Regions from separate parts of the Bradyrhizobium sp. HKCCYLR20261 genome, predicted to be linked through region 2. Evidence: predicted binding sites of a transcription regulator. Region 2 holds the regulator's gene; the other holds the start of a gene.

Region 1 (4,415 bases), on a different contig from region 2:
TTCTCGATATCGCAATGCGCGACCTGTCCGGTGGCGTGGACACCGGCATCGGTGCGTCCGGAGCCGTGCACGCGGGTGGGCACGCCGCAGGTCGCCTGCACCGCGGCTTCGAGCGCCCCCTGCACCGACGGCAGCGTCTCCTGCAATTGCCAGCCGCAGAAGGGAGTGCCGTCATATTCGATGGTGAGCTTGTAGCGGGGCATCGCCTCGATCGCATGTGGCCGTCATTGCCGGGCTTGGACCCGGCAATCCATCCAGGGACGAAGCTTGTTCGCGAGATGGATGCGCGGGTCAAGCCCGCGCATGACGAGCTGAGAAGGTTAACCGAAGCGCAGGCCCGGCGCGACAGGCGTGCCGCGCAGGAAATCCGCGGCCTTCATCGGCCCCTTGCCGGCACGCTGCAGCTCGGTGATGCGGATGGCGCCGCCGGCGCAGGCGATGGTGAGATGATCGTCGAGGACGGTGCCCGGCTCGCCCGTGCCGTCGGCCAGCGCGCAGCGCAGGATCTTGAGGCGCACCGCCTCGCCGTCCAACACGACCTCGCTCCAGGCGCCGGGGAACGGCGACAGGCCGTGGATGTGACGCAGCACGGCGTGCGCAGGCTTCGCCCAGTCGATCCGCGCCTCGGCCTTCTCGATCTTGGCCGCATAGGTCACGCCGTCCTCGGCCTGCTTCGTCAGTGTCAGCCCGCCGCGCTCCAGCGCCGCCATCGCGCGGACCATCAGGTCGGCGCCGATGCGGGACAGCTTGTCGTGTAGGTCCGACGCCGTCATCGCATCCGTGATCGGCAACCGCTCGGCCATGGCGACGTCGCCGGTATCGAGACCGACATCCATCTTCATGACCATCACGCCGCTCTCGGCATCACCCGCCATGATGGCGCGGTTGATCGGCGCGGCACCGCGCCAGCGCGGCAACAGCGAGGCGTGCAGATTGTAGCAGCCGAGCCTTGGCGCATCGAGAATCGCCTGCGGCAGGATCATGCCATAGGCGACGACCACCGCGGCATCGGCCTCGTGCGCGCGGAATTCGGCCAAGGCCTCCTCGGTCTTCAGCGTCTTCGGCGTCAGCACGGGGATGCCGAGCCGGCGCGCCTCGGTCTCGATCGGCGTCGGCACCAGCGCCAGACCACGGCGACCGCCGGGCTTCGGCGCACGCGTATAAACGGCCACGATCTCGTGGCCGTGGCCGGCGAGTTCGAGCAGGGTCGGCACGGCGAAATCCGGCGTGCCCATGAAGATCAGGCGAAGCGGCATGTGGTCGAAGACCCTGCAAAGCCTCTACTCCGCCGTCATGCCGGGCTTGTCGCGGCCATCCACGTCGCGCGACCAAGACAAGCGGCGAGACGTGGATGCCCGGGTCAAGCCCGGGCATGACGAAGGAGAGAGTTGATCGTTACTCGCCCGCGCGCTTGGCGGCCTTGGTGAACTTCTTCATCACGCGGTCGCGCTTGAGCTTCGACAGGTAGTCGATGAACAGCACGCCGTTGAGATGGTCGATCTCATGCTGGATGCAGGTGGCGTAGAGGCCCTCGGCGTCCTCCTCGCGGACCACGCCGTCGAGATCGGTGAAGCGCACGCGCACGCGTGCCGGCCGCTCGACCTCCTCGTAGTATTCGGGGATCGACAGGCAGCCTTCCTCATACACCGACAGCTCATCTGACTTGGCGATGATCTCGGGATTGATGAACACGCGCGGCTCGCGCTTGGTCTCGCCGCCGGAATCCGGCTTGGCCAGATCCATGGTGATGACGCGCAGGGGTTGCGCAACCTGGATCGCCGCCAGCCCGATGCCGGGCGCGTCGTACATGGTCTGAAACATGTCGTCGACCAGCTGCCGGATGTCCGGCGTGACCTTCTCGACAGGCTTGGACACCAGCCGGAGCTGCCGGTCCGGCAGGATGATGATTTCTCTAAGGGACATGGCGCGCGATTTAAGCCCCGGAACAGGCGCGGTCAATGTGAGGACGCGCGGTTAAGACTTCGCTAACCATGAATTTCAACGATCCGTTAACCATACGTCTTAACCCGGCCTTAACCATAAATGTTCTCTCTTCGTTCGCGACGGTTTGCGAATCGGATAGACGGGGGTGATGACCGCCAGCCCATCGCTGAATCCTGCGCTGAATTCTGCGCTCAATCCTGTCGTCGTCATGATCGGCGACCTGCCCGTCCGCGCCAGCGACGCGCTGATCGGGTTCGGCGTGCTGGTGCTGCTGCTGCTCGTGATGATCGGCCTGGCGGTGGCCCGCTCTGGACGGCGCAGCGCGGAGCTTGCCGCCCAGCAGGCGCTGCGCACGGAGGAGATCGAACAGCGGTTCGGCGAGATGATCCGGGTGCAGAGCGAGGCCTCCGGCCGGGTCGACGCGATGGCGCAACTGCTCGCCGGCCGGCAGGTGGATCTCGCCCGCAGCGTCAACGAACGGCTCGACGCCGTCACCCACCGCGTCGGCCAGTCGATGGAGCAGACCACCCGCCACACGATGGATTCCTTGCGCGTGCTGCACGAACGGCTCGGCATCATCGACAACGCGCATCGCGATCTCAGCGAGCTGACCACGCAGGTCTCCACGTTGCGCGACGTGCTCGCCAACAAGCAGTCGCGCGGCGCATTCGGCCAGGCGCGGATGGAGGCGATCGTCCAGGACGGGCTGCCGAAGGGCAGCTACGCGTTCCAGTACACGCTCGCCGGCGGCAAGCGGCCCGACTGCGTGGTGTTCCTGCCCGACAGCAGGCCGCTGTGCATCGACGCCAAGTTTCCGCTGGAGGCCGTGACGGCGCTGCACGATGCGGAGACGGACGAAGAGAAGCGCGCGGCTGCGCAGCGCCTGCGCACCGACGTGCTGCGGCACGTCAACGACATCGCTGAGAAGTATCTCGTCGTCGGCGAGACGCAGGATACGGCGCTGATGTTCGTGCCATCCGAGTCCGTTTACGCCGAGATCCATGACGGCTTCGACGACATCATCCAGAAGGCGTATCGCGCGCGCGTCGTGCTGGTGTCGCCGTCGCTGCTGATGCTCGCGATCCAGGTCATGCAGCAGATCATGAAGGATGCCCGCATCCGCGACGCCGCCGACCAGATCCGCAACGAGGTGATCCATCTCGGCGACGATCTCAGCCGCCTGCGCGAGCGCGTGCTCAAGCTGCAAAAGCATTTCGGCGACGTCGGCGAGGACATCCGCCAGATCCTGATCTCCGCCGACAAGATCGAGAAGCGCGCCGCCCGGATCGAAGAACTGGATTTCAGCAAGCAGGATGCGCCGCTGGACTCGCCGCGGATCGCGCCGGGCACGGGCACGACGCCGGACCTGTTTCCGCTGGCGGGACGGATGCAGGCGGGGGAGTGATGGCGGCGTCGCGACAGCCGCGCAAATCTGCTACCAACCGGTCATGACCGCACCCGACGCGACCTCCGACCTCACAGCGAACTCTGCAAAGCCTGACGCCAAGCCCACTCCGACTTGGCGCGAGAGCATGGCCGTCTACCTGCAGCCGCGCGTGCTCGTGGTGCTGTTCCTCGGCTTCTCCTCCGGCCTGCCGCTGGCGCTGTCGGGCTCGACTTTGCAGATCTGGATGCGCGAGCTCGGCGTCGATCTCGGAACCATCGGACTGTTCGCGCTGGTCGGCACGCCCTATACGCTGAAGTTCTTGTGGGCACCGCTGGTCGACGCGCTGCACGTGCCGCTGCTGACGCGCGCGTTCGGGCGCCGCCGCGGCTGGCTGGTGTTCGCGCAGCTCCTGCTGATCGGCGCCATCATGCTGCTGGCGCTGACCGACCCGGCGCACGCGCCGTTCATGGTGGCGCTGGCCGCGCTGCTAGTGGCCGCGACCTCCTCGACCCAGGACATCGTGGTCGATGCGTTCCGTGTCGAGAGCCTGCCGGAGAGCGAGCAGGCCGCCGGCATGGCGGCCTATGTCGCGGCCTATCGCATCGGCATGCTGGTCTCGACCGCCGGCGCGCTCGTCGTGGTCAGCGCCTTTGAGAGCTCGGGGCTGACCCGCCCGACGTCCTGGATGTGGGGCTACGTCGTGATGGCCGCGCTGGTGCTGATCGGCACCATCACGGCGCTGGCCGCCACCGAGCCGGCACAGTCGAAACAGGCCGAAGCCGCCATGGGCGCCGAGACCGCCCTCACTCGCGTGGCCCAGGCCGCCGCCGGCGCATTCGTCGAATTCCTCGGCCGCCGCGATGCGCTCGCCGCGCTCGCCTTCGTCGTGCTGTTCAAGTTCACCGACGCCTTCTCCGGCACGATGACCGCGCCGTTCGTGATCGACCTCGGCTTCACCAAGGTCGACTACGCCGCGATCGTGAAGGGCGTCGGCCTCGCCGCCACGCTCGCCGGCGGCTTTGCCGGCGGGTTCGTCGCGCGGCGCTATTCGCTCGCCACGAGCCTCTGGATCGGCGGCGTGGTG
Region 2 (4,415 bases):
CACCGGTTGCCGACTTGCTCGCGGTGATCGATGCGCTCGCGCCGGGCCGGCAGGCGACGCTTGTCGCCTGTTCGCAAGGCGGAAAGATCGCGCTCGACTTCGCGCTGGCGCAGCCGTCGCGGACACGTGCCCTCGTTCTGATCGCGCCATCGATCAGCGGAGCGCCAGAGCCGGTCTACCCACCGGCCATCACGGCGCTGCTGCGCGATGTCGCCGCAGCAGAGGCGGCACGCGATTGGGACCGCGTCAGCATGCTCAAGGCGCATCTCTGGCTCGACGGTCCGCTCGCACCTGATGGGCGCGTATCGGGCGAGTTGCGCGACATGTTTCTGCAGAAGAACGCCGCCGCGCTGCGCGCAGCGCCGGTGGGCGCAAGTCTCGACGTGACACCTGCCTTCCCGCGCCTCGGCGAGATCACCGCGCCGGCGCTCGTGATCTGGGGCGACCTCGACTTTCCTCATATCCAGGAGCGAAGCCGATTGCTTGCTGCGACGATGCCGAACGCGGCCGGTCACGGGATCACCGGTGTTGCGCATCTGCCGAGCCTCGAACAGCCCGCGGAGGTCACCGGACTGATCACGAGGTTTCTCGCCACATTGTAAGAGCGCCCCGCGCGAGGCTGCTCCCCAAGGCACCGGTCGGATTGGCCCCTTGGCCCCGCCCTGCGCGTTCGGTTAGAACGCGACTCCCTCGACTCGTCCGCTTCCTTCCAAAGGAACTCTGATGGCCTTGATGCCGGTGTCCGATGCGTTGTCCGCGGTGCTTGCCGGCGCCGAGCCGCTGCCTGAGGAGATGGTCGGGCTGGACGAGGCATTCCACCGCATCCTGGCGCGCGACCTGGCAGCACTGCGGACGCAGCCGCCGGAGGCGATGTCGGCGATGGACGGTTACGCGCTGCGGGCGGCCGATGCCGACAGGCCGGGCGCCAAGCTCAAGGTGATCGGCGAGGTCGCGGCCGGGCGGCCGTTCGATCGCGTGGTCGGCGCTGGCGAGGCGGCGCGCATCTTCACCGGCGGCGTCGTGCCGGAGGGCGCCGATGCGGTCGTCATCCAGGAGGATACGACCGCGGAGGGCGGCCATGTGGTCGTCAATGAGGCCGCCATCAAGGGCCGGCACATCCGCCCCGCTGGCGTCGACTTCCACCAGGGCATGGTGCTGCTGAAGGCCGGACGCCGGCTCAGCGACCGCGACCTGTCGCTGGCGGCCAGCATGAATCATCCGGCGCTGCCGGTGCGGCGGCGGCCCAAGGTGGCGCTGCTCGCGACCGGCGACGAACTGGTGATGCCGGGCTCCGAGCCCGGTCCCGGCCAGATCGTCTACTCCAACGGCTATGCGCTGCGGGCGCTGGTGCGTAGCGAGGGTGCCGAGCCGATTGATCTCGGCATCGCCGTCGACACGATGGAGGCCACCGTGGCCGGCATCCGCCGGGCACGCGAGTCCGGCGCAGATATCTTGATCACCACCGGCGGCGCCTCGGTCGGCGACCATGATCTGGTCAAGCAAGCCCTCGAGGCCGAAGGCGTCGAGATGGCGTTCTGGAAGATCGCGATGCGGCCGGGCAAGCCGATGATGCACGGCCGGCTCGGCGGCATGAGGGTGATCGGCCTGCCGGGCAACCCGGTGTCGTCCTATGTCTGCGCCATCCTGTTCCTGGTGCCGCTGATTCGTGCCCTGCTCGGGCGCGAGGAGGTCGCGCCGCCGCGCGAGACCGCCCTGCTCGGCCGCGAACTCGGGCCGAACGACTCACGCGAGGACTATCTGCGCGCGCAGTTGGAAGAGCGCCCCGACGGCACGCTGATCGCCACGCCGGTGAACCAGCAGGATTCGTCTCTGCTCGGGAATCTCGCGCTTTCGCAGGCGCTGGTGATCCGTCCGGCCTTCGCGCCGAAGGCTCCCGCAGGCAGCCCTTGCGAGATCCTGCGCCTGCCCAGGTGAGGCGTCGGTGGGTGGGCTTCCTCCGGTAAAGCTCGGTCCATTCATCATATTTTTAGGATTGCAGAACACACATCGAACAGATAGTGTCCGTTCATGATTTGTTTTTAGTATGTTGCGGGTGACGTGAATGACGGTCGTCCAGTCTGGCTCTGGGACGCAAGAGCTCTTGAGAACTTCGGACGACAACCAACCGGGGACCAGGTCGAGATGCTGACGCGCAAACAGTACGAACTTCTGCGGTTCATCAACGAACGGCTCAAGGAAGCCGGCGTGCCGCCGTCCTTCGACGAGATGAAGGATGCGCTCGACCTGCGCTCCAAGTCCGGCATCCATCGGCTGATTACAGCTCTCGAAGAGCGCGGCTTCATCCGCCGGCTGCCCAATCGCGCCCGCGCGATCGAGGTGATCAAGCTGCCCGAGCTCTCGCAGGCCGCCAACAACCGGCGCGGCGGCTTCACGCCGTCGGTGATCGAGGGCAATCTCGGCAAGGTTCGCACATCGACACCGGCGCTCGACGATGGTGAGCGTCCCGTCGCGGTGCCGGTGATGGGCCGGATTGCCGCGGGTACGCCGATCGAGGCGCTGCAGACGCGCAGCCACACCATCAGCGTGCCGGCCGACATGCTTGGCAATGGCGAACACTACGCGCTCGAAGTCCGCGGCGATTCGATGGTCGACGCCGGCATCCTCGACGGCGACATGGCGCTGATCCAGCGCAACGAGTCCGCCGACACCGGCGACATCGTCGTGGCGCTGATCGACGACGAGGAAGCGACGTTGAAGCGCTTCCGCCGCCGCGGCGCGTCGATCGCCCTGGAGCCGGCCAACACGGCGTATGAGGTGCGCATCCTGCCGCCCAACCGGGTGAAGATCCAGGGCAAGCTGGTCGGGCTGTACCGGAAGTACTGAGTCCCGGCGTCTGCGAGGCCGCCGGATCTGCCCAGCAGATCGGCGGTGTGAGCCGCCCGGACTCGCGGCCGCCTATTTATGAGTCAGTTGAGAATGCACATCATGATGTGCAGCGCGGCACACTCAAACGCTTGTGATCGGCAGCGCCCGCGCGCACTGCAGATCAGCGCAGAATTGCCGCGAAGCGCGCGCTAACATCGCTCCCGATGTCCACTCTGATAGAGGCCTGCGCCTGTCCGGGGGGAGCGTGGGTCAGCTATCTCTGAACGAGGAGCGATCCGATGTGTGACTACAGCCTCCATGCCGTTGCCTCCCGTCCCGCCAAAGTCGGCGAGACGCTGATCTCGACGACGTTCCGCGGCACCGCGACCCGCGGCTTCGCCTTGGAAAGCGAGCCGACCGTCGCGGTCTGCATGCTGCCCGGCACCGAGCTCGCCTTTGCCGAGGACGTTCGCTACGACAGCCGCTGGCTGTGGACCCGCACGATCCGCGAGCGCGTCGCCAAGTTCAACACCATCGAGAAGCACATTCCCGACCGCCATCACGACGCGATCGAGTTCGCGGATGGACGCCATGTGCTGGTGACTCAGCTCTGCGAGGGCCAGCGCGTCACCGTGCTGCAATTGCCGGTCAGCAAGCAGCCGGGCGAACGACGCGAGATCGCGGAGGAGGCGCCGGCGCAGCAGCCGACGCCAATCCGCCGCATCAGCATCACCTGAGCCACGCGCAACATTCGATGGGCTGAGCGTCAGCTCATTGTCATGCGGATCGCACGCTGACGCCGCAATCGTCGACCGGCTCTACTCCGGAGCCGACCGTTGCGGCGCCGGTGTCGTGTGCTGCATTCGACCCAAGGACTAATCCTCTCCAGCCTGCTCCGTGTCAGGCGGTGTCGCGTCCTGCGCGCGCGACGGTGGCGCGCGCGGCGTCAGCGTCGCCTCGAACTCGCTGGGCTCGGCGGGTGCCGGCCACCACGGCCGGCCCGTGCCGTCGGCGCGCACCGGCGTGACGGCAAGGCCCTTGCCGTTCTGCACGAGCATCAAGGCCCCCTGCTGCTGCAGGCGCGGACGGTCGATCACGGCAGCCTCGCACGACTGTGGGGCCGAGCGCGCCGTCACCACCAGCGCGGCGCGGGTGCAATCGTCGGCAAGTGCATCGACCCGCAGCGCCAGCGCGACGATGCGGCCGTCTGCCATCGCGACCACGCAGCCCTGCTCGTCACAGGACACGCCGTCACCAAGCGACGAATCGGCGGGCAGCCGCGCGTCGGCGTCGGCCGCGAGCCATTCCTTGGTGACGAACACGTCCTTGCCGCTGCGCATCACATGCAGGCGTCCGTCGCGGCCGCGGACGGCCACCGCGCGGCCATCGCCGGAGACGAGAATATCGGGACGGGGCGTCATCGCGGCCCAGGCCGTGGCCGCCGCCAGCAGCACGGCGCCCGACCAGCGCAGCGGCGTGCGCAACAGGCCGATCAGGATGAGGCCCAGGCTGGCCGCGATCAGCGGGCCGATGCCGAACGCCGGGATACGGCCGACGGCACCGGGCAGCGCCGCCACCCAGCGCGTCAC

The links. The regulator LexA, encoded in region 2, represses DNA repair genes until DNA is damaged. The targets are predictions, from matches to a motif close to TGTTCNNNNTGTGTTCNG.
Region 1: ACQR1L_RS31490 (DNA recombination protein RmuC) is a predicted target of LexA. The motif match lies at 2,045-2,062, and genes of this name have one in related genera.

The regions. Positions count from the first base shown of each region.
Region 1 covers NZ_JBNPUZ010000021.1:88,798-93,212, forward strand. Annotated here, with positions in the region: gene truA (tRNA pseudouridine(38-40) synthase TruA) at 1-203, opposite strand, end outside; gene fmt (methionyl-tRNA formyltransferase) at 321-1,256, opposite strand; gene def (peptide deformylase) at 1,396-1,923, opposite strand; gene ACQR1L_RS31490 (DNA recombination protein RmuC) at 2,093-3,349, shown strand; gene ACQR1L_RS31495 (AmpG family muropeptide MFS transporter) at 3,393-4,415, shown strand, end outside.
Region 2 covers NZ_JBNPUZ010000006.1:379,911-384,325, forward strand. Annotated here, with positions in the region: gene ACQR1L_RS17155 (alpha/beta fold hydrolase) at 1-602, shown strand, start outside; gene ACQR1L_RS17160 (molybdopterin molybdotransferase MoeA) at 724-1,935, shown strand; gene lexA (transcriptional repressor LexA) at 2,143-2,844, shown strand; gene ACQR1L_RS17170 (hypothetical protein) at 3,126-3,563, shown strand; gene ACQR1L_RS17175 (ComEC/Rec2 family competence protein) at 3,702-4,415, opposite strand, start outside.